DNA from 3 places in the Paenibacillus sp. J23TS9 genome. Region 2 is predicted to be linked to each of the others. Evidence: predicted binding sites of a transcription regulator. Region 2 holds the regulator's gene; each other region holds the start of a gene.
The links. Region 2 encodes LexA, which represses DNA repair genes until DNA is damaged. Its sites were predicted from a motif close to CGAACATATGTTCG; they were not measured.
Positions count from the first base shown of each region.

Region 1: the regulator LexA is predicted to act here: its motif matches at 6,315-6,328, upstream of KJS65_RS13560 (YhjD family protein).
Region 3: the regulator LexA is predicted to act here: its motif matches at 6,531-6,544, upstream of KJS65_RS23190 (WYL domain-containing protein).

Region 1 is NZ_BOSG01000001.1:2,888,302-2,896,306, forward strand. Features, by position in the region: gene KJS65_RS13525 (DEAD/DEAH box helicase) at 57-1,799, shown strand; gene KJS65_RS13530 (YqhG family protein) at 1,801-2,736, shown strand; gene KJS65_RS13535 (hypothetical protein) at 2,878-3,867, shown strand; gene KJS65_RS13540 (YqzE family protein) at 3,929-4,114, opposite strand; gene KJS65_RS13545 (N-acetylmuramoyl-L-alanine amidase) at 4,347-5,051, shown strand; gene KJS65_RS13550 (divergent polysaccharide deacetylase family protein) at 5,026-5,931, opposite strand; tRNA gene KJS65_RS13555 (tRNA-Leu) at 6,057-6,140, opposite strand; gene KJS65_RS13560 (YhjD family protein) at 6,338-6,772, shown strand; gene KJS65_RS13565 (hypothetical protein) at 6,908-7,123, opposite strand; gene KJS65_RS13570 (hypothetical protein) at 7,230-7,559, opposite strand; gene KJS65_RS13575 (xanthine phosphoribosyltransferase) at 7,644-8,005, opposite strand, start outside.
Region 2 is NZ_BOSG01000001.1:1,022,624-1,030,628, reverse strand. Features, by position in the region: gene KJS65_RS05060 (hypothetical protein) at 1-371, opposite strand, end outside; gene KJS65_RS05055 (DUF896 domain-containing protein) at 405-599, opposite strand; gene yneA (cell division suppressor protein YneA) at 699-1,079, opposite strand; gene lexA (transcriptional repressor LexA) at 1,384-2,010, shown strand; gene KJS65_RS05040 (serine hydrolase domain-containing protein) at 2,082-3,128, opposite strand; gene KJS65_RS05035 (response regulator transcription factor) at 3,317-4,510, opposite strand; gene KJS65_RS05030 (sensor histidine kinase) at 4,488-6,302, opposite strand; gene KJS65_RS05025 (carbohydrate ABC transporter permease) at 6,393-7,271, opposite strand; gene KJS65_RS05020 (carbohydrate ABC transporter permease) at 7,287-8,005, opposite strand, start outside.
Region 3 is NZ_BOSG01000004.1:338,752-346,756, reverse strand. Features, by position in the region: gene KJS65_RS23225 (Ppx/GppA phosphatase family protein) at 1-195, shown strand, start outside; gene ppk1 (polyphosphate kinase 1) at 192-2,330, shown strand; gene KJS65_RS23215 (hypothetical protein) at 2,524-2,751, opposite strand; gene KJS65_RS23210 (YwbE family protein) at 2,880-3,089, shown strand; gene KJS65_RS23205 (LysR family transcriptional regulator) at 3,312-4,226, opposite strand; gene KJS65_RS23200 (UbiD family decarboxylase) at 4,349-5,842, shown strand; gene KJS65_RS23195 (flavin prenyltransferase UbiX) at 5,897-6,475, shown strand; gene KJS65_RS23190 (WYL domain-containing protein) at 6,586-6,777, shown strand; gene KJS65_RS23185 (hypothetical protein) at 6,790-7,092, shown strand; gene KJS65_RS23180 (family 10 glycosylhydrolase) at 7,438-8,005, shown strand, end outside.

The DNA of each region.
Region 1 (8,005 bases), 1.9 Mb from region 2:
CGTTTACGTGCATACTACACATACGTATGTATACGAAAAATGAAGGAGGTACGGGCATGAATACTTCCCAAATCAGTGGAAGCGGACAGTCTCAGGACCTTCCGGTTCCCTTGCACATCGACCGCGGCTGGCTTGAGCAGCTGAATAATCGCCTAGAAAAAGGCGGCCCCTGGGGAGACTGGCGGCTCGCACAGCTGGCAATCCAGGGAGAAGAAGCACGCCTGGTGACCAGCTTTGATGAGTTGCAATGCCTGAAGCATTTGCAGGGTCTGTCCCCGCTTCCCCATCAACTGGACACTGCGCACAAGGTACTGTTCGAAATGTCCGGCAGAGCTATTTTGGCCGATGAGGTCGGACTTGGTAAAACAATAGAAGCCGGAATGATTTTAAAAGAATATATGATCCGCGGGCTTGTATCCAAAGTGCTGATCCTCGTCCCGGCATCGCTGGTATTGCAGTGGGTGCGGGAGCTAAGCAGCAAATTCGGCATTCCAGCCGTAGCTCAAAAAAAGGCGTATACCTGGCATTCCGATGTCGTGGTGGCTTCCATAGATACGGCCAAACGCGATCCTCATAAGGAATTTCTGCTGGAGCAGGAATATGACATGCTGATCATCGACGAGGCCCATAAGCTGAAAAACAAGAAAACGACAAACTACCAGTTCATTCAGAAGCTTCGCAAAAAATACTGTCTCCTGCTGACAGCCACTCCAGTGCAAAACGATATGAGTGAGCTGTTCAATCTCATCACCTTGCTGAAGCCCGGACAGCTTGGCCGCCAAGGCGACTTCGCTACCAATTTCGTGGTCGGCAAACGCCAGCCCAAGAATCAGGATCAGCTCAAAGACGAGCTCGCCAAGGTCATGATCCGCAATCGTCGGGGCGAGGGACCCGTTCATTTTACCAAGCGGAATGTGAGTAATGTCAGCCTACAGCTTTCGCCCGAAGAACAAGCGTTATATGACGGTGTGACCGCCTTTGTCAAAGACCAGTATAAGGCTTCCGGGGGGAATCTAAGCAGTATGCTGTCGCTCGTGACCCTGCAGCGTGAGGTATGCAGCAGCCGTGACGCCGTGTTCCTCACCCTCGTGAACCTATCGAAAAAAATCCCGGATGAGTCGCCGCTCACGGCCAAGGTATGGGAGCTGGTGACCGCCATTAAGGCTATTAAAGCGAATACCAAGGCCGAGAAAACGATTGAGCTGATCAAGCAGATGAATGAAAAGGTCATCGTGTTCACCGAATACCGGGCCACTCAGGAATACCTGCTTCAGTATTTTCAGACACATGGCCTGACCTGTGTTCCTTATCGCGGCGGCATGAACCGGGGTAAAAAAGACTGGATGATGGACCTTTTCAGAGGACGCGCCCAGGTTATGATTGCAACCGAGGCAGGCGGCGAGGGCATCAATCTTCAATTCTGCCACCATATGATCAACTTCGACCTGCCATGGAATCCCATGCGCGTGGAGCAGCGAATTGGACGTGTTCACCGTCTCGGTCAACAGAAGGATGTGCAAATTTACAACCTTTCTACTTCCGGAACGATCGAAGAGCATATCCTGCATTTACTCCATGAAAAAATCAATATGTTCGAAATGGTCATTGGCGGTCTCGATGTCATTCTCGAGCGTTTTGAAAAACAGGAATCCCTGGAAAAAAGCCTGTACAAGTTGTTCCTTGAATCTGATTCCAATGATGAAATCCGGCAGAAGGTAAGTACGCTCGGCCAAACACTGGATCAGATCAAGCGCCAGGTCGTTTACGAAGCCGAAGCAATCAGGGAGGAAGAAGCTTAGCATGAGCATGTCACCACAGCAGGTTCAAGAGCACATGATGACTTATCTTGAAAGTACGGAATGCCAGATCATCGAAAAGTCCCCGTTCCATGTGACAGTCAAGCTGTCACCGCAGGCGGACAAGCAGCTGACTAACCGTCCTTATTACTGGGGATTTGTTGAAAGAACCGGCGTTGAACCGGAGACTCTTTCTTTCACCTTCGTCTTTGACCCCGAGCAATACGACAAAAACGAACAGACCCATAGCGATCCACAATCGCAGCCTCAGCAGGACAGTATTCTATCCCGTTATTTCGGTACGGCGCCTATGGTGCCGCGAATCGGTCCGGGACGAATCCAGCGTGAGGATGTGACATATGGCAGCAGCAGGCTCCAGCAAATCTGGAACGCCGCCCGGCAGGAAGGCTCCGCTCTTTATCTCTTCGAGCAGCCCGCTGCTCTGCAGCGTGAAACGCTCTTCTCTGCCGCCTATGAGCCATGGCTCGGGGTATGCTTCAAAGCCGAAATGGCCTGCGATGTGAAAAAGGAAGAGCTTCATTTTGTCGGAATTTCGCTTGTCTCGGGCAGGATCATCTCCCATTTTCCTGAACGGTTAAAAGGTCTGACCATGAGCCCCCGTCTGCCCGAGAACATCCATATACAGCCAGCGTCGATATCACTATCCCAGGCTTCCAGCTCGCTGGAAGCCTATATGACCCGGTTGCTTGCAGACATGGATTATGGTTGGGCTGAGCAAGCCAAAGAACGTCTGAGTGAAGAGCTTGCTGTGATCGACATCTATTATGAGGATCTGCTCAAAGAGCCGGATGAGGAAAAGTTGGTAGGGATCCGTGAGCAATACGGCAACAGACGCAGTGAAACGACATGGCAATACGAGCCCAAGGTACATTTGTCCGCCATAACCTGCGGTCTGTTTCACCTTCGGTCTGCCCGCTAGATGCTATTAGACCTTCCTCGCTAAAAGAAGGCAAAAATAGAACCGGATAATCATATGGCTGCGCGACAGCTTGCAACAGCCTTTTCAGAGCTTGTCCCCTACAATTAAAATTAACTTTGAAACACAAGAAAGGTGAATTGAATGAATATTCTCTCCTTCACCACGAAAGCCGCTATAGTCCTTCTCCTTGCAGAGTGCCTTCTATCGAATGGCATGAGTACAGCGGAAGCATCGGGCAAAGTCACATCTGTCAAGCAAAGTATCTCTATAAATACAGCATCTGCTCTGAAAAATATGGTGTTCGATCAAAAGAAGGCCGCTGTCCCTTCCTCACTGCAAAGCTTTACGAAGGATGTGGTTAATGAATTATCCGGGCAGGATTCGTTTGGCATGTGGAAAAATGCGAGTATCTCTTATGACCCTCTGGGCCCGGGCACACGCAGCTGGCTGGCTACGGTAAGCCAAAATGGCAAACCCATCGGTTATTTAATTCTGACTTCGACTGACGATGGGAACTATATGTTGAGTGAGTACGGCCGGGATGAATCCATGCCGTATAACTCCCAGGCCCTTTATAGCCGTTTGAAGCAGCTTGGCATCCTGACCGCAGGTTCCAAGCTCCCGGCAGGTACAAGTATCGATGCCCAGTATTCTACACTGCTGCCGGTATGGAAAGTCTCAGTACCAGGCAAAAAGGCGGTTTATATTCATGGAATAATCGCTGAGGAGCTGCCTTTAGAAACAGCCCCTGCTGCGGATATGGAAAACGACGGCCTGACTCCCCATCCTGGAATTCACCTCACAAGCACAATTCTGCCTGAACAGCAGCGGGACAGCGATCCATACGACAACCTATTATGGCTCAAATCGCCTAAGCTTTCATTGAAGGGAACGAATGACCTGATGCAGGCTGTCAAATCGGAGCAAAGCAGTCTTGTGTTCACTTCCCCAGGCCATAATGCGAATTATGGCGCGCCTTTTGCCATCACCGGTCTCCACTCTTGGTCGGTAACAGAAAATAAAGGAATTGTACTCTATGCTGCATCAGGAGCGGCCGGCACCCGTTATTTACCGGCTTCCGCACTCCTTTCGCATGGCGAATTTCGCAGTATGAACTTATCCCATATGTAACAAATTAAAAAAGACACCAGGGCCGGTTTGAAATACGGTCTTGGCGTCTTTTTGATTTGCCCTATATTTTCTTTTTCTTTCTAGGTTGCCGCTTCATCAGCGTCAATCCTAACGGTATCATACCAAACCATTTTTCACCCCAAGGCTCCCTCGGCTTGGTGTGCCGAAGCCGCTCTTCCTTAGGTGTCTCGATGAATGTCACGACACGCTCGGTAATGTATTTTACAAGTTCATCTCCGCTGGCCATTGTGCATCCCCCCGAAGTTTTGATGCTTATAGCTTGTGCAAATCCGCAGCTTTTTAAACGAACCGTACTTTGGACGCATATCCTCTATTCCTCTGGCACTTCTTTATTTTTTAAGTTCCGTTAAATGCATTTATTTCCGATTTTTGCACATTATAAAGCTGTACTAGAGTTTATTGGAAAAATCAGCACCTTTAAATAAGAACTTTAATCCATGAAAGGATGGCCTTTACGTATGAATAAGCTTCTGCAGCTGACCATCTCCGCCCTTATTGCGGCATCTCTTGTCCTAACTTTTCCCGTACAGGCCATGGCGAAGTCCGGCCCGTCCGAAGAGGTAAAAGAACATCCTGCATTCCCGCGGGATGTCATCATTGTTGATGCAGGTCATGGCGGTATTGACGGAGGAACCTCGTTTCAGAACATTCTGGAAAAGGATATCAATCTTGCGATCGCGCAAAAGGTATTCATGCTGCTGCGCAGTCAAGGTTATCATGCTGTATTAAATCGGACAGGTGATTATGCCCTCAGCGATGATAATCACTGGTTAAACAGCCGATCCAGACATCAACGTGATCTGGCCCAGAGGAAGGAGCTTAGCCAGCAGATTCCTACGCTGGTTGTCGTGAGTCTGCATGTAAACTGGGGACGAAATACATCCAAGCGCGGCGGACTTGTCCTCTTTCAGGATGAAGGTCGCAGCGTCCTGCTTGCTTCAGCCATTCAGCAGCAGCTGGATCAGCTTTACGGGAATAAAGGTTCCATCAAACATGGAAGACCCTTTTACCTGCTTAACCAGGTAGCCGATCCGGCAGTCATTGTCGAAACCGGTTTTCTGAGCAATGCCGAGGATCGCAATATGTTGACAGACCGTAGAGAACAACTGAAGATTGCCAAGGCCATTGCAAATGGAATCAGTTATTATTTGACGGTAATATAGGAGAAGGCTGCCAGCCCCAGATATCCCGCACCAGGTCACTGATGCCCACAAAGGTCACACGGCCCTGCATGCTGGCTGCACTGCTTCTCAATACCTCGGCCGTTTTTTTGCCTTGGGTTCCAACATGCCCGATGGTCACGCAGTTATCATGCTCTTTGGCAAAATCCTCCACTGCCCTCATTTGCTTGCTGATATGACTGGCAGTATGGAAATCATCAAGGAAAATATGATTGGCAACCGGCGGCATTCCCATATTCACAGCAAGCTTGCCTACAATTGAGTGGTAGTTCGTTTTGCTGTCAACGAAAAAGAGACCTCTCTCCCTGCACACTTTAAGCACAATAGACATGATCCGTTCGTCGCCTGTAATTTTCGACCCCATGTGGTTATTCATACCAATGGCATATGGAACGTTATCGATGGCGTCCTCAACCTTCCTGCGTACTTCATCATCACTCATATTGGCTGTGATTGCTCCTGGACCCAGCCACTTGGGATTGCCCTGCTTGGGTTCCATCGGCATATGAACAATAACATCATAGCCTTTCTTATGGGCAAGCTCAGCATCACTGCGAGTTGTGGGCAGAAAAGGCATGATCGCTACAGTCAGCTTAATGGGCATAGACAACATCTCTTCCGTCCCACCTTGTCCGTTTCCAAAATCATCAATAATAACAGCTATTCTTTTTTCCTTCTTCGCAGGACTTTGTTGACTTGGCGAGTTCTGTTCTTCCCCTGAAGGTATTCCAATGTTCACACTGTACTTATCTGATTCGGAAAGTTCGGCAAATGCCGGAGATACCGATGCGGATATGAGGAGCAAAGCCAGTCCTGCCGCCTTAATACAGACGCTCCATTCGTATATATTCCGTGATTTCAAGCCTTTCTTCCTCCTTCTTGTTGCAACGTTTATCGTTTACCTCATTGTTTGAGAAAGCAGGAGTAAATATGTATTCACATGAAAAAAGACGTTTTGGACTTATGTCCAAAACGTCTTTTATAGGATGCGGTCGAGAGGACTCGAACCTCCACGGGGGTTAGCCCACACGGACCTGAACCGTGCGCGTCTGCCAATTCCGCCACGACCGCATATGTATTATGTCGCTTTGTCGTTTCAAACTCATTCGCGGCGACAAGATATATCTTATCACACCAATAAAACATAGTCAACACTTTTCTTCGAAAAAATGATTAGTGGATGATTTGGGAGAAAAATACCAATCAAAAAAGTATTGATTAAAATACAGTATAACGGGTAAAATAAGAACACAAGTTCGTATAAGGCGGTGATTTCATTGACTGCTCCAGGCATAACACGTGAAGAATTGTCGCTAATCAAAAGCTTCCTGCTCCTGCAGTTCATTCATAAAGTATTTGAGCGGGACCTTCGAATTATGAAGGAAAGTGGTGTGTTTAAAACCCCGGAGCTGTACATGGAAGTACTCGCTAAGGGTGACCGTCAAACCTTGATGCTTCTGACCGAGGTCAAACGTGAATTTAAAAACCGCAGAATTCGAGTGTACCAAGTCGCACAGAATGAGCGTGGAATTGAGGCCGAATATGTATGCAGAGGATATACAGGAGAAATGAATATTTTATGGCCAGCTTTTCGCAGTGAGATGCTCGCCAGAATGAAAGCTTATTTAGGCCTACAGCCTTCTTCTGAGCCAATTGGTTATGCGCCAGAACCTCATTCCACATTCACCATTTCTCCTACGTAAAGATGGTCAGCACTCAAAAAAGCCGCTTAACCATCAAGCGAGGCCTGAGTGGACAAAGCGGCTGTTCGAGCTTTATATGGATCGAATTTGTCACTATCATTTCCTGGTCGGTCACTCCCCTTGGAGCGAGCTTCATTAAGCTTCAGGATTCGAGCGAGGCTCGTCCACTGGCTCATAGATGTAGCTGCGGTCAAGCTTAACCACCTTCCGGTTGCGGCGGCGGATCATCACCTGCTCTTCGTTCCAGGCGACCACAATCCCTTTGACATCATTGGCTTCCATATTATCGCGAACCACCCTAACCATCTCTCCGGAAAGTCGGTACTGGTTTAACTGCTCATCGGTAATCATCATCCCCATCTCCTTTCCTTTACTCACAAAAAAAGACCTAAATGGGCCCATTTAGGTCATATCTTTTGCAGCAGATTCCTGCCTGAATTATTATCTAAACGGCAAATTAACGTTGCGCATGTTCTCTGCTGTCATTTTTCTCAAACCAAAAATCGAGAACGGTCGAAGACATCACCCGTTTTTCTACATACTCCACTTGATGAGGGTTAAACAATTCCTTCCAGGAAAAGTCAAGCTCATCACACATACGCACGATGGTCAGCAGCTCTGACCAGGCGACATAGCGTTTGTACCAGAAAAATTGAGGATGCTCCATAATATAGGGATAAAGATCATCGAACTCCGTATGTTTACAATCCAAAGCGCGTTCAAAATGATCCTTAGCTGCAGCCAGTTTATCGACAAAATACTGCTCGGTTACCGGTTCTTTCCCCATTGTACTGCCTCCCCTCTTCGTGATCTCAAGTATATTATAAGCGAAAATAACGCTACTTGAAAGGAATTGTTTATATTTGGACGATTAGTCTGCAAAAGTTATAGCGCCGTTATCCAGAGACTCAATCCGTACCAGCGATTCAAGCCGGATGCCTTGTTCACGTATGGCACGTGCACCAGCCTGGAAGCATTTCTCCACAACGATGCCAAGTCCAACCAGTTCAGCACCTGAACGGCCGATAATCTTCACGAGCCCTCTCGCTGCATCCCCGTTGGCGATAATATCGTCGATAAACAATACTTTATCCTGTTCTTGGATGTATTTACGCGAAAGCATAATATCGGTGACTATTCCTTTGGTAAAGGACGGAACACGCTCACATAAGGCGTCTGGATCAGCCAGGAGCGTTTTTTTGCGGCGAGCGAACACCAAGGGTACACCCAGTT
Region 2 (8,005 bases):
ACTTTAATGCTAGCGATTTGGTCAGCCGTGAGACGGCGATCCCTGTTGAATTTAATTGTAGAGATCGAATTTTTATCCACCTTGAGAAAAGGTCTCCGCAGAAAAATAACCACCGCAAGTAAAATATACAGTCCGACCACAATCCAAGTTAATGAAGTGCTCATCGCCTGCTGCTGACTAGCCATTCCCAGAAGCACATATATAGCGGCCAGTGCAACTAATGTTACCGGAAGAACGAAATTCCGGCCTCTGAAAATATCCGCTGTTGCAGATCCTTTCGAAGCATAGATTGAAGGTTTTCCATCCTTCTTGCGCTGCTTGTTTAAATGAGATGTGTTTTTCTGAACCATTCTTTCCCAGGAACGGGACATAGTTGTTCCCCCTTAACCATCTTGTCATGTATTTTACTTGCGCTTACCGTCCTGCTGGTCCTCGACCCATTCGATGGATTCCAATTGGGATTTAAAATTGCGGCGGACGTTCTGGAGGTATTGTTCGCGCAGTTTAGCACGTTCCTCTGTTTCTTCCTTTGTCAGACCCGTTTCCTTCTGCTTACGGGCAAGCTCGTTAATCCGCTCAACTAAGCTGTCGATATCCATACACTACTCCTCCATTATTCAATTCATACCTAACTTTGCCATGAGAAAAAGAGCTTGTCAAGGTATGAACCTTTCCAAGCTCTTCTGGTATAAAAACTATTAATATAAAGGAAGAGATAGAACGTCTCCGGCTTCAATTCCACTGGTCTTTAAATGGTTCGTTTCCTTAATAATACGAATAAAAGCGCGTGTATCCATGTCCTTCGGTTTGTATTCCACAGCGATTCCCCAAAGCGTGTCTCCCTGGGAAACAACCACCTGCTCCATCGGAATCTCATCCTGGGGAGAACCAGCAAATACTCTTACCATGCCCGTACAACCAGCGATAATAATTACAGCAGCCAACAAAAGCTTGAATAGCAGGCGGCGTGAGAACATGGCTTGTATTGCTTGAAAACGTTCCGTAGTCTTTATACCGCTGCTTGCAGTTTCAATAAAGTCATTATTATAAATACTCTGATATGTAGTGTGTCTTAACATAATAAGATTCCTCCAAACATTTGTTCTTGTATAAAACCAATATAACACGAACACATGTTTTGTTCAATACTTTTTTCGAACGATTGTTCCCAGAACTATTGTTCCTATTTATTTGAGTATCGCTCGTGTCCGAATAGCGGCCCTGAAACTGCAGTATTTAGACTGAAATCCTTTCGCTCATCCATATTTTAGATTCGGAGAGATGGCATCAAATTTTGAATTCCTGATTTTAGAACTTGTGTTTGTACGAACGGTAGTTCTATGTTATAATTTTACCAAACGTTACTAATGGGGTTGATGGGGAATGTCGAAGATATCTAGCCGGCAGCAAGCGATATTGGAATTTATCAGAAATGAAGTCCGGGCCAAGGGTTATCCGCCTTCCGTTCGTGAGATCGGTGAAGCCGTAGGACTGGCTTCGAGCTCAACTGTTCATGGTCATCTGGACAGACTTGAGAAGAAGGGCTTAATCCGTAGAGACCCTACGAAACCTCGCGCCATTGAGATTCTGGGTCAGGAAGAGTCCGAGAGCAGTAACCTGTTCACACATACGATTGCAAGAGTTCCTGTGGTTGGTAAGGTTACAGCCGGTGTACCTATTACCGCAACAGAGAATATTGAGGATTATTTCCCTCTTCCCCAGCATTTTGTCGGGGATGAGAAAGTATTCATGCTTTCAGTAATGGGAGATAGTATGATCGAGGCAGGCATCCATAATGGCGACTATGTCATTGTGCGTCAGCAGCAGACCGCAGATAACGGAGACATTGTTGTTGCGATGACCGACGAGGATGAAGCTACAGTCAAGACTTTCTATAAAGAGAAGGATCACATTCGTCTACAGCCAGAGAATCCGTCCTATACGCCGCTAAGGCTGAATCATGTGACGATCCTTGGCAAGGTTGTCGGGTTGTTCCGGGATATTCATTAATGAAGTAATTTATGCCGTTCATATGTACAAGCCCTTGTTCTTTCGAAGAGAACAAGGGCTTTTTATTACTCTCAAATTAACTGCCCTTGCTGCCACAAACTTGCTAGATGTCCAAGCAGACTTTGGGTCTGATGCACTCCCGGATCTGCGTTCATCATCAAGACCGCTCCTCTGCCTATCTTCGGATACGTAATCAGCATACACTGATATCCTGCTCCCCAGCCAAGAGACGAAACTTCGAGCTCACCATCAGGGGATTCCAGAAATACACCAAGACCCGTCCACTTGAAACAGCCTTGGGGTTTGATCATTTCGTCAGCTGTTTCAGCAGAGATGCCAAGCCTGCTATTTCCCTGAAGTGAAGAAAGGAATTCCTCAACTAACAAGGCCAGATCCGCAGGCGTTGTCCACAGCCCGGCTGCTGCCGGATACGGGTATATGGGATGAGATTCCTTCAGACGTACTCCATGCTTATTATGTCCAACCGCTGAACCCATCCGGATCTCCGACTGGGATGTAACAATGATACTGTTGTTCATATGTAACGGTTCAAATAACTTTTCTTGAAGAAGCTTATCAAAGGACTCCCCAGTCACATCCTCGATCATCAGCTGGATAATGCAAAAACCCGTATCCGAGTAAATAAATTGACTGCCCGGCTCTGCCATCAATTCAATCGGCTTTTGGCAGTAGTAAGTCATACCTCGAAGCAGCTTAGCCATGTCCGGAGAACCGTATTCGTGAATATACTGACCAAAGCCTCCTTGGGGGTCAGCGAACCCCGCCTGATGGCAGAGGAGTCTGCGAAGAGTAACCGTTCGTGAATTAAAACTTGGATGTTCGGGGATATTCCATGAAATCAGGAAGTTGCCCACATCTTCATCCAGACTTAGAAGCCCCTCCTCAACCAATTGAAGCGCGAGTATACTCGCAGCAAATTTACTGATGGAGCAAGCATTAAACAGCGTATTAGATTGAATAGGATCCCCGCTTCCCGCTTCCACCTCTCCCCAACATTCATGATGGCTCAGCTTCCCCTCGCTGATAAAAGCGATGCTTAGTCCGGGTATATTGCTCTCCCTCATCCGTTCGGCGATATTCCGAATATCCTTTTTCAAATTGAAATGCCTCCATTCTATCACGCTCGATGTACCTCATAAATCAATTATAGAACATTTGTTCCTATTTATCAATAAGCGGCATTATAATCACATCTTCACTGTTTTAATGCATGCAAAAAAGCCCTGTCACATTGAAATGACAGAGCTTTAATAAATAGACACACATCCGATTTGTTTTGCTGTTTCTAATGGCATGCTCGGCTCATGCTGGATTCCGACGCCATACGCTGCCGGTATTCTGTCGGTGTAACATTCATGCGCTTGCGGAATACCTGTGTGAAGTGCTTTACATCCTGGTAACCGATTTTTTCTGCAATATCAACCAGCTTAAGCTGGGTATGCTCCAGAAGATGGATCGCCTTTTCCATTCGAAGGCCTGTTACATATTCCTTGAATCCGCTGCCCGTTTTTTGTTTGAACACCTGACTGAAATAGGCCGGATTCAAAAATACGACTGAAGCCACCTTTTCAAGGGTCACATCGGTATTATAATTCGCCCGGATATATTGCACAGCAACTTCCATCGCCCTGTTGCCACCGGGTGCGTAGTAATCAAATTCCAGTGTGCCTGAATCGCGCCCCATTTTCTGAATCGTCGCGGGGATACTGTTAAAATCACTGATCACATCCGATAACTGAATTTGAAATGGAACCTTCACATATTTTTTCAGGTGCATCCGCAGTTCATCCGTTAAAATCTTTATCCCATATTTCGCATCAACGGTGATCAGACCAAGCAGACTTTTGCCGTCCAAACTGGTGACGAACCCTTCACCATATTTTTCAATCAGCTCGGTGAGCACATTTTCTACAATGTAATGCTCCAGATGAACCGCATTGTCACTTTCCATTTTGATTAGAGCCAATTGAAACTGCGGATGCCGCTCCACGAAAGGGGCAATATCCATATTCCCGATGTCCAGCCCCATTGCCCATCGCTGAAATACAGCTTCCCGCAAAAATTTAAGATTACTTCGAAGCATCTTGGCCTCTTGTTCCAGTTCAGCTTCCCGTTCTACTTCCTCAACAAGCTGCGCAATCATGGAAACCAGTAAATCCTTGCCAATAGGCTTTAGCAAATAATCCTTGGCTCCGAGCCTCACCGCTTCCTTAGCATAAGCAAATTCCGAATAGGCGGAGATAATGACCCATTTGATATGTGGATGGCTGCTTCTCGACAGTTTCATGAATTCAAGTCCAGTCATGCCCGGCATCAGAATATCTGTCAGCACAACATCGATATGACCGCTTCTAAGAATCATGACCGCTTCATCCGGATTAGCTGCCAACTGTACATCATGCTCAGGAAAAGCTTTCCGGATCGTCCGTTTGATCCCTTCCCGGATTACATTCTCATCATCCACGATCAATATGTTCATCTTCGTTCTCCCCCTTTGGTGGTATAGGAATGGTGATTTCAACCATCGTGCCTTGTTTAAGTGTACTTTCGATCTGCAGGCCGTAGGCTTCACCGAACATCATAACGAGGCGATCATGGACATTCCGGAGCCCTATACCGCGTCTTGGTCCGGACTTTTCCTCGTTTGATATTCCTGTTTGTCTGTGCGTGAGCGTCTCTCTGACCCTCTCCAGTGTCTGCTCATCCATGCCAGCGCCGTTATCTTCGATCCTGATATGCAGCTTGTTTTCATGTGCTTCCGTAGTCACTCTCAGATATCCGAGGCTGCCCTGCGGCTCCAGACCGTATTTAACAGCATTTTCAATAATCGGCTGAATGGTCATTTTAGGCAGCACAACATCCATCCAAGCTTCATCCGCTGCAATCTCCGTCCGGAGTCTTCCACCGAGCCTCATCTCAATGATGGTCAGATAATGACGGATTTGCTCCAGCTCACGCCTTAATGTCGTCCTTGATGCTTCCTCCCAATTGCTGCTGTATCTGAACATTTGCGATAACGAAAGCACAACCCGGCTCAGCTGCTCATTTTCTTGCTCATCCAGCATCCAATAGATCATATCCAGGGTGTTATACAGAAAATGCGGATTCACCTGGGATTGCAGCGCCTGCAGCTGTGCATTCTTTTCACTGACCGTCGAAATCTTGATCGTCTCGATCAGTTCATCCATCCGGTGCACCATCCGGTTAAAGGACGAAACAAGACTATTAATCTCATCAAAAGAATTCACGTTGACCGAACCGCTGAAATTCCCCATCTCTACCTTCTTCATCTCCCGGATCAGCAGCTTCAGCGGTGAAGCAATATTGCGCGAAACGATGGATGCAAGCACTGTAGACAATATGATGAGCATCAACACCACGATAATGAGATATTTCGTCGTCTGATAGACTTCCGCCCTAATATCTTTTTTAGGCGTTAGACCATAGATGGTCCATCCAGCTAAAGAGGTGTTGGCAGCTACAATCAATTGATTCGAGGTGCTGTCGACGACAATATTTTCGTCCTCCGAAGGTTTTGGCAGCTGATCAAGCTGCGGTCGTTTGGCTCCTTTTTGCCCGGATGATGCAATAACCTTTTGATCCTCGCCCAGGATGTAGACCCGTGTGCCCGGACTGATGCTCACGTTAGAGAGCGCTTCCATGATCGGAGATGGATTGGTTTCGATGACGAGTATTCCGATCTCCTTATGGTTGGTTAAATCATATAGTTTCCGTCCGAAGACGAACACCTTATCCTGCTGCTGCATCGTATTGATGGGTGATCCGGGGTATAATCCCAGCCACACCATGTTGCCGGAAGACTCCCCCAGCTTTTTATACCAGTCGGTCTGGGCATAGTTATTGTCAATAACACCTGCAAACTGCCTTTCATAGCTGTACACCTTGCCATCCTTCGATAAAATATGAATGCCTACCACTTCGCTCCGCGAATAGTAGGCTGCTCCAATAATATTGGTAATGGTTCGTTCATTTATGACCCCAACCGCAGGATTAGAGGCCGTTTCCTGCAGCAAACGTGTCAGTTCATAATTACTGTTGAGTGACTTCGATAGGCTGTTGTAACCCTGAAGCATCAGGTTGAACAGTCCCGCGGTTTGAGAAATATTTTTCTCGGCTATATCACTGACTTTGGAATGGATGATGGCGAGTGTTCGATTATAGTACAAAACACTCATGAGGATCAAAATACCGGTCATGCATCCCAAAAATAGCAGGAACAAGCGGTTGTGTATGGATCGGAAGCGTCTCACAAACGATACGTTCTCCTTTCGGCAAATCGACATTTCGTGTCAATTTTAGCATACTCTCCGCTTGTCTCGTACTATCTTTTTTTTAAAAGCCTAGCCTTTTACTGCACCAGCTACCATGCCCTGCGTAATCTTGTCCGCGAGCAGGAAGTAAATAATGATGACCGGGAGTGCACCGAGTACAAGATAAGCACCAATCGCACCGTAATTAACGGAGTACTGGCTGACAAAACTGTTCACTCCGAAAGGCAGGGTCTTGAGCTTTTCTGAAGAGATAAACGTTGCTGCCAGAATGTATTCATTCCAAATGTTAATGAAAGTCAGAATGCATACCGTCATCACCGGTGGAACGGACACAGGCAGGATAATGCTCCAGAAAATCCGTCCGACGTTCGCGCCGTCGATGACTGCCGACTCTTCAATCTCATGCGGAATGGATTTCATAAACCCGCTTAAGATAAATACTGCGATCGGCATCGCAAACGCGACATAAGGCAAGATCAGCGACAAATGCGTGTTCAACACATGGATGTTCTTAAAAATAATCATCAGCGGCAGCAGCGTGGCCTGCATTGGAATCATCATACCGACGAGAAACAGCAGCATGACAACTTGACCATACTTCCAGCGGAAGCGGCTGATCGCAAACGCACATAGGGAGCTCAGCAAAATAACCGTAGCCATAGTCACTGAAGTAACGAAAAGACTGTTCAAGAGATACCGAACGTAATTTCCTTCGAGCGCGGCGCTGTAATTACTCCATTGGAAGGAATGCGGCAGAGCAAAAAAGCTGCCTGATAAAATTTCTTCATTGGTTTTCAGTGAATATAGAACCAGCCACAGCAGCGGATAAACCTGAGTCACGACGAGCAGTGACAAGAACAGAATCACGATTGTCTTCGCAATAGAAAACCGTCCGCGTCTGGTTGTTGCCGTCTGCTGATTAAGTGATACGACAGAGCTTGTATTCATGGCGATTTTCCTCCTTTACGAGAATCGTTTCTCCAGTTTGTTAAATATCAGATTGATCAGGAACGTAGCTGCTAGGCAGAGTATGACCAGGAAGGCTGCAATCGAACTGCCGTATCCATATTTCATGGACAGGAAGGACATATTGTACATATGCGTCGAAATCACGTCCGTGGCATGTGCCGGACCTCCGCCTGTCATTACCATAACCATGTCGAAAGCTTGAAGCGATCCGATAAACGCAAGCACGATCGATATTTTGAAAATAGGAATGATATTCGGAAACGTGATATATCGGTCCGCAGTAAAACCTTCGGCACCATCGATTCTTGCTGCCTCGTAAATTTCCTCCGGCACATTCAGAATGCCCGTGTACTGTATTAGCGTGTGGTAACCCAGATACTGCCACAATGCCACGAAGTACAGTGAATACATGGCAACCGAAGGTTCAGTCAACCATGAGTGAGTCCAAGATTCCAACCCGACCGCAGTCAGCACCTGATTCAGCATGCCGCCCATGGACGCAGGATTGTAAATGGTTTTCCACAGCTGTCCAACGACAACAACCGATAGAATAACCGGTAGAAAATAGCTTGAAACCAGAAAGTTTGGCCGGCGGACATATCTTTTCAGCAAAATCGCCACGAGCAGCGCTACCGGAATCTCTGCCATGGAAAAGACCGCAAACATCAGCGTCCTGCGTACAGAAGGCCAAAAAACAGGATCATGAAAAAACA
Region 3 (8,005 bases), on a different contig from region 2:
AAAAATCATAAGAAGAAGCATATTGCTCCTATTTTGCTGAAGGCGCCGGATCGTATCCACACCCTGATTCCCGGCATGATCCTGCTGAATGAGATCGCTGCGTTTTTCGGAAGCGAAGTGATCCATATCAGCCGCTCAGGCGTTCGCGAAGGGTTCTTATATGATCGTTTAACCAAAGGAAGGGAAGAGACATGATCACCTCCATGCCATTGAAATCTCAAACCCTTTATATGCAGAACCGGGAGCTGTCTTGGCTTCGGTTCAATGAGCGCGTGCTTGAAGAAGCGATGGACGAGCGGGTTCCGTTGTTCGAACGCCTGAAGTTTGTGTCCATCTTCACCAGCAATCTGGATGAATTCTATATGATTCGGGTTGGCAGTTTAACGGATTTGTCCGTCATGAAGGAAGAACATCGGGATAACAAGACCGGATGGACGGCTCAGGAGCAGCTGGATGCTATTTTTGCGGCCACCGAACCATTTTATGAGAAGCGTAACGCTATTTTTGCCCAGATTGAACAAGCCCTGCAGAACTTTCAGATCTATCGCGTGGGCATGGAGGACCTGAATAAGCAGGAGAAAAAGTTCATTGAAGAATATTATGAACAGCATATCTTCCCGATTTTATCGCCGGTTGTGGTCGATTCGCACCATCCGTTTCCGCATCTGAAGAATGAGCAGCCCTATGTGATGTGCGGTTTTGAGGACAAAAATCATACGCTTGGCATTATACCGGTATCCCCATCGTTTCCGGATTTCATCCAGCTGCCGGGAGAATCTTTTCGATATATTTTGACAAGCCATGTCATCCTCGGGTATGCCAAGCAGCTGCTCAACATGTATAAAGTGAGCAGCGCCCATCTGGTTTCGGTGACCCGGAATGCGGATATTGCGCTGGATGATGAGAACCTGGAATACGAAGACGATGACGATATCCGGCTTCTTATGAAGAAGACGCTTAAGAAACGGGCGCGTCTGGCACCGGTCCGATTAGAAGTGGAGGGCTTTCTTCCCAAGCGTGTGGGACAACTGTTATGCGATAAGCTGCAGCTGAGCCGCAAGCAGGTGTTCAACAGTGCAGCACCCATTGTGATGAACTATCCGTTCGATCTGATCCAGCGCATGCCGAAGCACTTAAAACTGAAGTGTATGTATCCTCCGTTCCAGGCCTATAATCCTCTCGAAACGCAGGTCTATCCTACGATAACGGAGTGGTGCCTGAAAGAAGATATGATGCTCTGTTATCCGTATGATTCGATGGATCCTTTTTTACAGCTTTTGAAGGAAAGCGCTGAAGATCCCCAAGTCGTCTCGATCAAGATCACGATTTACCGGCTGGCTCAGCACTCGATCATTACGCAATATTTAAGCCGTGCGGCAGAAAACCAGAAGGATGTAACCGTCTTGATCGAGCTGCAGGCGAGGTTCGATGAACAGAATAATATTGAATGGGCGGAACGGCTTGAAGAGGCAGGGTGCCAGGTTATCTACGGAGTCGAGGGTTATAAGGTGCATAGCAAAATATGTCTCATCACCCGGAAAGACCGGAATCGAATTCAATATATTACGCATATCAGTACAGGAAATTACAATGAAAAGACGGCAAAATTATATACGGATATCTCCATTATGACCTCGCATGAAGAAATCGGGCGCGATGCGGACACCTTTTTCAAAAATATGGCGATGTCTAATCTGGAGGGGCAATATCAGCACTTGCTCGTGGCACCGAATCATTTCAGGCAGCCTCTGCTTGCTTGCATGGATCGGGAAATCGAGAAAGCTCGTCGTGGTGAGCCCTGCCGCATTCTGATGAAATCGAATTCCTTGACGGATATCGAAATTCTGCAGAAGCTGTCTGAAGCTTCGGAAGCTGGCGTTCCCGTTCAGCTCATCATTCGCGGGATTTGCTGCCTGCTGCCAGGGGTCCCGGATCATACGGAGAACGTTGCGGTACGCAGCATCGTTGGACGATTCCTTGAGCATTCCCGCATTTTTTGTTTTGGTGCGGACGAGGACTGCTCCATCTATATTTCGTCAGGGGATTTAATGACACGCAGCACCACCCGCCGCGTCGAGACGGCTTGTCCAGTATATGATCCCAGACTGAAGCAGCGTATCCTTCATCATCTGGATATCATGCTGCGGGACAATGACAAGGGTCGGCAAATGTCCAGCAACGGGCAATATAAACGGCTATCCGCGCCTTATGAAGCCAACCTCTTGGACAGCCAGAAACAATTAATCGATGAGGCCATGCAGGCCATGAACCGGCAGCACCCGCAGGACTGGCGATTTTGGCGCAAGTGGAGTCGATTGCTTCAGCAGTGAATTTAACCGTACTCTCTCTATTTTGTCCTATTAGAAGGACGGGTAGTGAGCAATTCCGCAAATGTTATTAAATCGTTACGGACGAAACGGGGACACGTATGATCGTGTCCCCGTTTTTTCGAATCCATAAGACTGTATGCATATCAAAAAAAAGCTGCCCACCGGCAGCTCTTCGCATCATCTGCTTTTAGGTTTAGCCTTCCCCTTGTTGGATCCACTCACTAAACTGTTTCATTGCTTTCTCACTGTGAACGTATTTGTATGTCTTGCCGTCTTCGTAATGGAAAATAGCGGCACTGTCTTCGTCATCTTCAATTTCAGACGTTATCGAAAGTATGCGTTCGACATCGAGCAGTTTAAAATTACCTTCTTCATCTTCAGCCGGGATCGCTTGTTGTTTTTGTTCTTCTTCCATATTCATAGTAGGCCTCCACATGTCGTTTTGTCTTATTGTACCCGAACGGAAAACGATTTGCATTTATGATATGATATAGGCAAAAGCAGCCGCTTGTAATTTTGTTTTACCCAGGCTGTAAGACAGAGAGGGACGTGAACATCGTGGGACCGCATATGATCCGGGCCAACATCAAGCCGGGAATGACCGTGGAAATCGTGAAGAAAGAAGATCAGCGTACAGGCAAACGCACGCAGGGCATCGTCCAAAAGCTGCTGACCAACTCGCCCAATCATACAAGGGGTATTAAAGTAAGGTTAACCGACGGTACCGTGGGGCGCGTGCAGGCGATCATGCAGTCATGAAAAACATATAACTCGCTTATCCATAACCAAGACCTTTCGCATATTCATTCTTGCGAAAGGTCTTTTTGCATAGGGGGCAAACATGATGCGTGAGCTCCCGCAAACGAACCCAAATCCGAGCTGCGGCGCAAAAAAGCATCATCTTGCTCAAACAGCCTTGCATCACTAGGTTCCCTTCAGCCCTGTTCGGGCTGGAGAAGCGTCCTTTTTTGTTGCAGATCCTTAGCGAAGAAAACCATCGTTCGTCATGGATTCGATCAAAAGCTGCTTGAAATTACGGGCGGCCATGGAGAGATATTGGTCTTTAAGCGTGATGATGGCGGTATCCGATGCAATCGTCGGGGCGATTTCGGCATGTTTCACCTGCTCCAGACGAAGCAGCAGGGCTGAGCGGGGTACGACCGCCATGCCGATGCCTGAATCTGCCAGGAGCATTAGAGTCGATACGTCAGGGCTCTCGCATACGATGTTGGGCTCAACACCCCTAATTTTACAGACATCCATAAATCGATGATAAACACCATAGTCTCCCTGCCCGCGTAGAATCAATAGGGGATGACGGCATAATTCCTCGATGGAGATGAGAGGATCATCAAACCCATTCCATGAACCCGGAGGAATGGCTACCAAAGGCTCGGTTTGCAAACGATGTATCGATACCTCGGGAGTATGGTCGGATAAACTCGACTGCAGGGGTAGCCTCACGATACCCAATTCGATTCTTTTATTCTGCAAAAGCTCTTCCACCCGATAAGAGTCGTCTTCCCATAATTGGAACGTCACCTGCGGATGGGACTTTTGAAACTGTTTCACAACGGAAGGCAGGTAGGGAACACAGGACATCACCGTACCGATGGACAGCTTGCCTCGCATGCCATGTTTCTGTTCATGGATTTCCATGACGATACCATCCATCGAGTGCAGGACTTCTTGGGCGCGTTTATACAATGTCCAGCCGACCGGGGTGACCTCAAACTTTTTGTTTTCTCGGTCGATTAAGGTCACACCAAGTTCATCCTCCAAGGATTTGAGCTGAAGGCTAAGCGGGGGCTGCGCGATATGCAGCCGATGTGCGGCTCGGGTGATTTGTCCTTCCTCGACGATAGTGACGAAATACAGCAGTTTTTTTAAATCCATATTTTCTCCTCTTCGCAGCATATATTTTTTATATTATAAACATCATTAATATATATTTTACATATATGTACGGACGGATGTAAGCTTTTTATGCAGACATTTTAACGACCTCAGGAGGTTTAATGATGGAAACGAAAAAGAAACCCTCTTCAAGCTTTCGTGAATATATCGAGGCCTTGGAACGATACGGAGACCTGCTCAAGATCGATCAGGAAGTGGACTGGAACCTGGAAATGGGAGCAATGATCCGCTATGCCTACGAAATGCCTTCACCCGCGCCGCTATTCAGCAATGTGAAGGACAGTGCTCCCGGCTTTCGTGTACTCGGCGCGCCTGTGGGTCTCAGTCCGCACGAACGGCATCCTTTTTTGCGGATTGCGCTTTCGCTGGGGCTTCCCGCTGAGATGGGTATTACAGAACTTGTTGAATCCTGGTCCCATCTCCCCGAAGCAGCGCCGCTGCCACCGCAGGAAGTGCTTAACGCGCCGTGCAAGGAAAACAAGCTATTCGGGGAGGACATCGATTTGACGAGTCTTCCGGTTCCATACTTGCATGTTGGCGATGGCGGTCGCTATATCAACACGTACGGCGTTTTAATCGTGCGTTCTCCGGACGGCACGTGGGTAAACTGGTCAATTACGCGGGTCATGCTCCATGGCAAACAGACAATGGCCGGCGTCATCGTGCCTTCCCAGCACATCGGCAAAATCTATGAGCAGTGGAGGGCGCTCGGGCAGAATATGCCGTTTGCGCTGTGTCTCGGCGTGGACCCGGCTATCGCTATGATCGCGGGATATCCCCTACCGGACAATGCCAATGAAGCCGATTTGCTGGGCGGATGGTTCGGTAAGCCGCTGGATGTCGTCCGCTGCGAAAGCCATGATCTTAAGGTTCCCGCAAACAGCGAAATTGTCATCGAAGGTTTTGTTTCATTGGATGAGACCGTCCCCGAAGGCCCCATGGGAGAATACGCGGGATATACTTGGGTGGGGCACCACAAGGAAGTACCATGTTTTCAGGTGACCGCGATGACTCACCGCCATGATCCGATCATGCCGGTGGTGGCTGCGGGCACGCCTCCCGAGGAGAATCACACCAACTGGGGCGTCGCGATCGCCGCGAGCATTCAGCATGAATTGCGGCAACATCGATTGCCTGTTCGAAGCTGTTTTATTCCGTTTGAATCCGCCGTCCATTGGCTTGTCGTTACCGTTGACTCATCCGGAATATATTCCGACTCGAAGGAGCTTGCCCAAAGAATAGGTGAAGTTGTATTTGCCTGCCGAGGTGGCTCCTACATTCCGAAAGTCATCGTCGTAAGTGACGATATCGATCCCAGCCGAATCGACCAGGTCGTATGGGCCGTAGCAACCCGCAGCCATCCGGATAAAGTCATCCATTTTGCGGATCAGCCTGTGCTGCCGCTCGTGGCTTACCTGGATCAGGACGAAAAGAAGAAAGCAGCGACGACCAAGGTGGTATATAATTGCCTTTCTTCGGATGCATGGCCTACAGGCTACACGCCTCTGCAAGCTTCCTTTTCCGGTTATCCGGAGGAAATCCAAAAGCGTGTCAGGGATGTATATCAAAAGCTTGAAGAAGTCGAAAGCTTGTGAATTACCAATGAAAGCCGGGATACGGAAACTGGGACTTGGGAGGAGTGAAGCCATATGAAAATCATCGTAGGCATGTCAGGGGCAACGGGGGCCATTCTGGGAATCAGGCTGCTGCAAGTGTTACAAGAGGCGAGCGTCGAAACGCATGCCGTCATTTCGCCTTGGGCGGCTGCAAACATCCAGTATGAAACCTCCTATACGATAAAAGATGTGGAAAAGCTGGCGGATGCCGTCTACGGATACAAGGATTTGGGAGCAGCCATTTCCAGCGGATCGTTTCAAGTGGATGGGATGATCGTGGCGCCATGCAGCATGAAGACACTTGCCTCCATCCGCATGGGTCTAAGCGATAACCTGCTCACTCGGGCGGCGGATGTCATCTTAAAGGAACGAAAAAAACTGATCCTGCTTACGCGCGAAACGCCGCTGAACGATATCCATTTGGAACATATGCTGGCTTTATCCCGTATGGGGACAACGATTTTACCACCCATGCCTGCATTCTACAACCATCCGGCCACCATCGACGATCTGATCACGCATATTGTGGTACGGACGGTAGATCAGTTGGGGATTCATCTGTCACCGGATAAAAGATGGCAGGGGATGAATGCAAGCATCAAGCAGAAGTGAAACCCGGGCCTTTTCGTAAATATATTTTTTTTGGCAGCAACTTACCATTGATTAAAGAACAGATGTTCGGGTAAAATATAAGAACAAGAGTTCTGTTAGGAGGGGTTGTCATGCCGGAAAAATACATCGGTCAAAGGGTGGAAATTGTATATCTCGATCGAACGGGAAAAATAACACAGCGCAAAATCGAGGTCAAAGGTATCCGCGGACAAATCGTACGTGCTACATGCCTGCGAACGGGAGCGCCGCGGACATTCCGTCTGGACCGCATTCTGGCATGGCAGCCGGCTAAAATTGCGTAGGGAGTGACTGCCATGCTGGCGGATATGGATCGGAAAATTTTGCGCATTCTTTTTAACTATCTCAGCGGACGGAGAAGGCTGCCGACCATTCATGAGCTTGAAATTAAGACAGGGAAACGGAAAGAGGAGATTCACCGCTCTCTGCGGGAGCTGGAAAAGCTGCAGTATATTGAATGGAAGGATAAAGCGAATCTCCAGAGCATTGTGATTATTGAAAAGTGGGAGCGGGAAGAACCGGCAATCGAGGAGGCCCGAAAGCAGCAGAACCAGCTGGTGATCAAGGAAGGAAATACGGATTATTGGACCTTGTACTAAAACGAATAGGGAGATTGGTAATCGTGGAGAGACAGCCGTCCCAAGTTGGGGTGGCTGTTTTTTTGAGTAAGAAGAGCATTATCACTACGGTGTTCGCTGTCAAAGTGCATCAACAATCGACCAGTTCATTGCAAATAACCTCAAAAAACAACGAATTATTAAATTAAATTTTTGTAGTAAAGTTTTAAAATGCACTATATAATTAAAACATATTTTCAAGAAAGTGGGTGGTTGCAACTTCATAATGATGAAGCGCTCAAGATTTGCAAGAAAAACTTCATTTATGGGAAGGGACGTGCATGTATGGTACACCGGGTATCATGGTTGGGTAGGCCTCTTAGTGTAATGCTCATAATAAGTTTAATTGTAAGCGCATTCATATCGTATACACCCGCTTTTGTATATGGAGCGGCAGCAGAGGAGGAAGTTAATGGAGAGCAAGGAGATACACCCGTAAAGAATAACGGTAAAGAAGATTTGGAGAATGGCGGGGAAGCTGAAGCTGCAAATCCGGATGATAAGGAGGCAGTTACTGGGGAAGGCGAGACACCAAGCACAGATAATAACGGCATTCCTTCGGGTTCACAAGGTGAAGCACTTCCAGTAATCGAGGAGAAAACAGAAGCAGAAAAAAACGCTGCTGTGGTGCGTTTGGATATATCGCCTGAACCTATAACGGTAATCGTGAATACATCAATAGCGCTCACGGTAAAGGGCTATGATGCAGGCGGCAGTGAAGTGGAGATACCGCAGCATGAGGTGATCTGGAGCATCAAAACGGACGGTGTTCCCGAAATCGGCAAGATAGCTGGAGGAACACTGACAGCTGGAGAACAACCAGCCACGGGAGTCGTTGCCGCCGAATACGGTGGTTTGACAACGGAAGTCACTGTGAATGTCAAGGCTCCCCCTG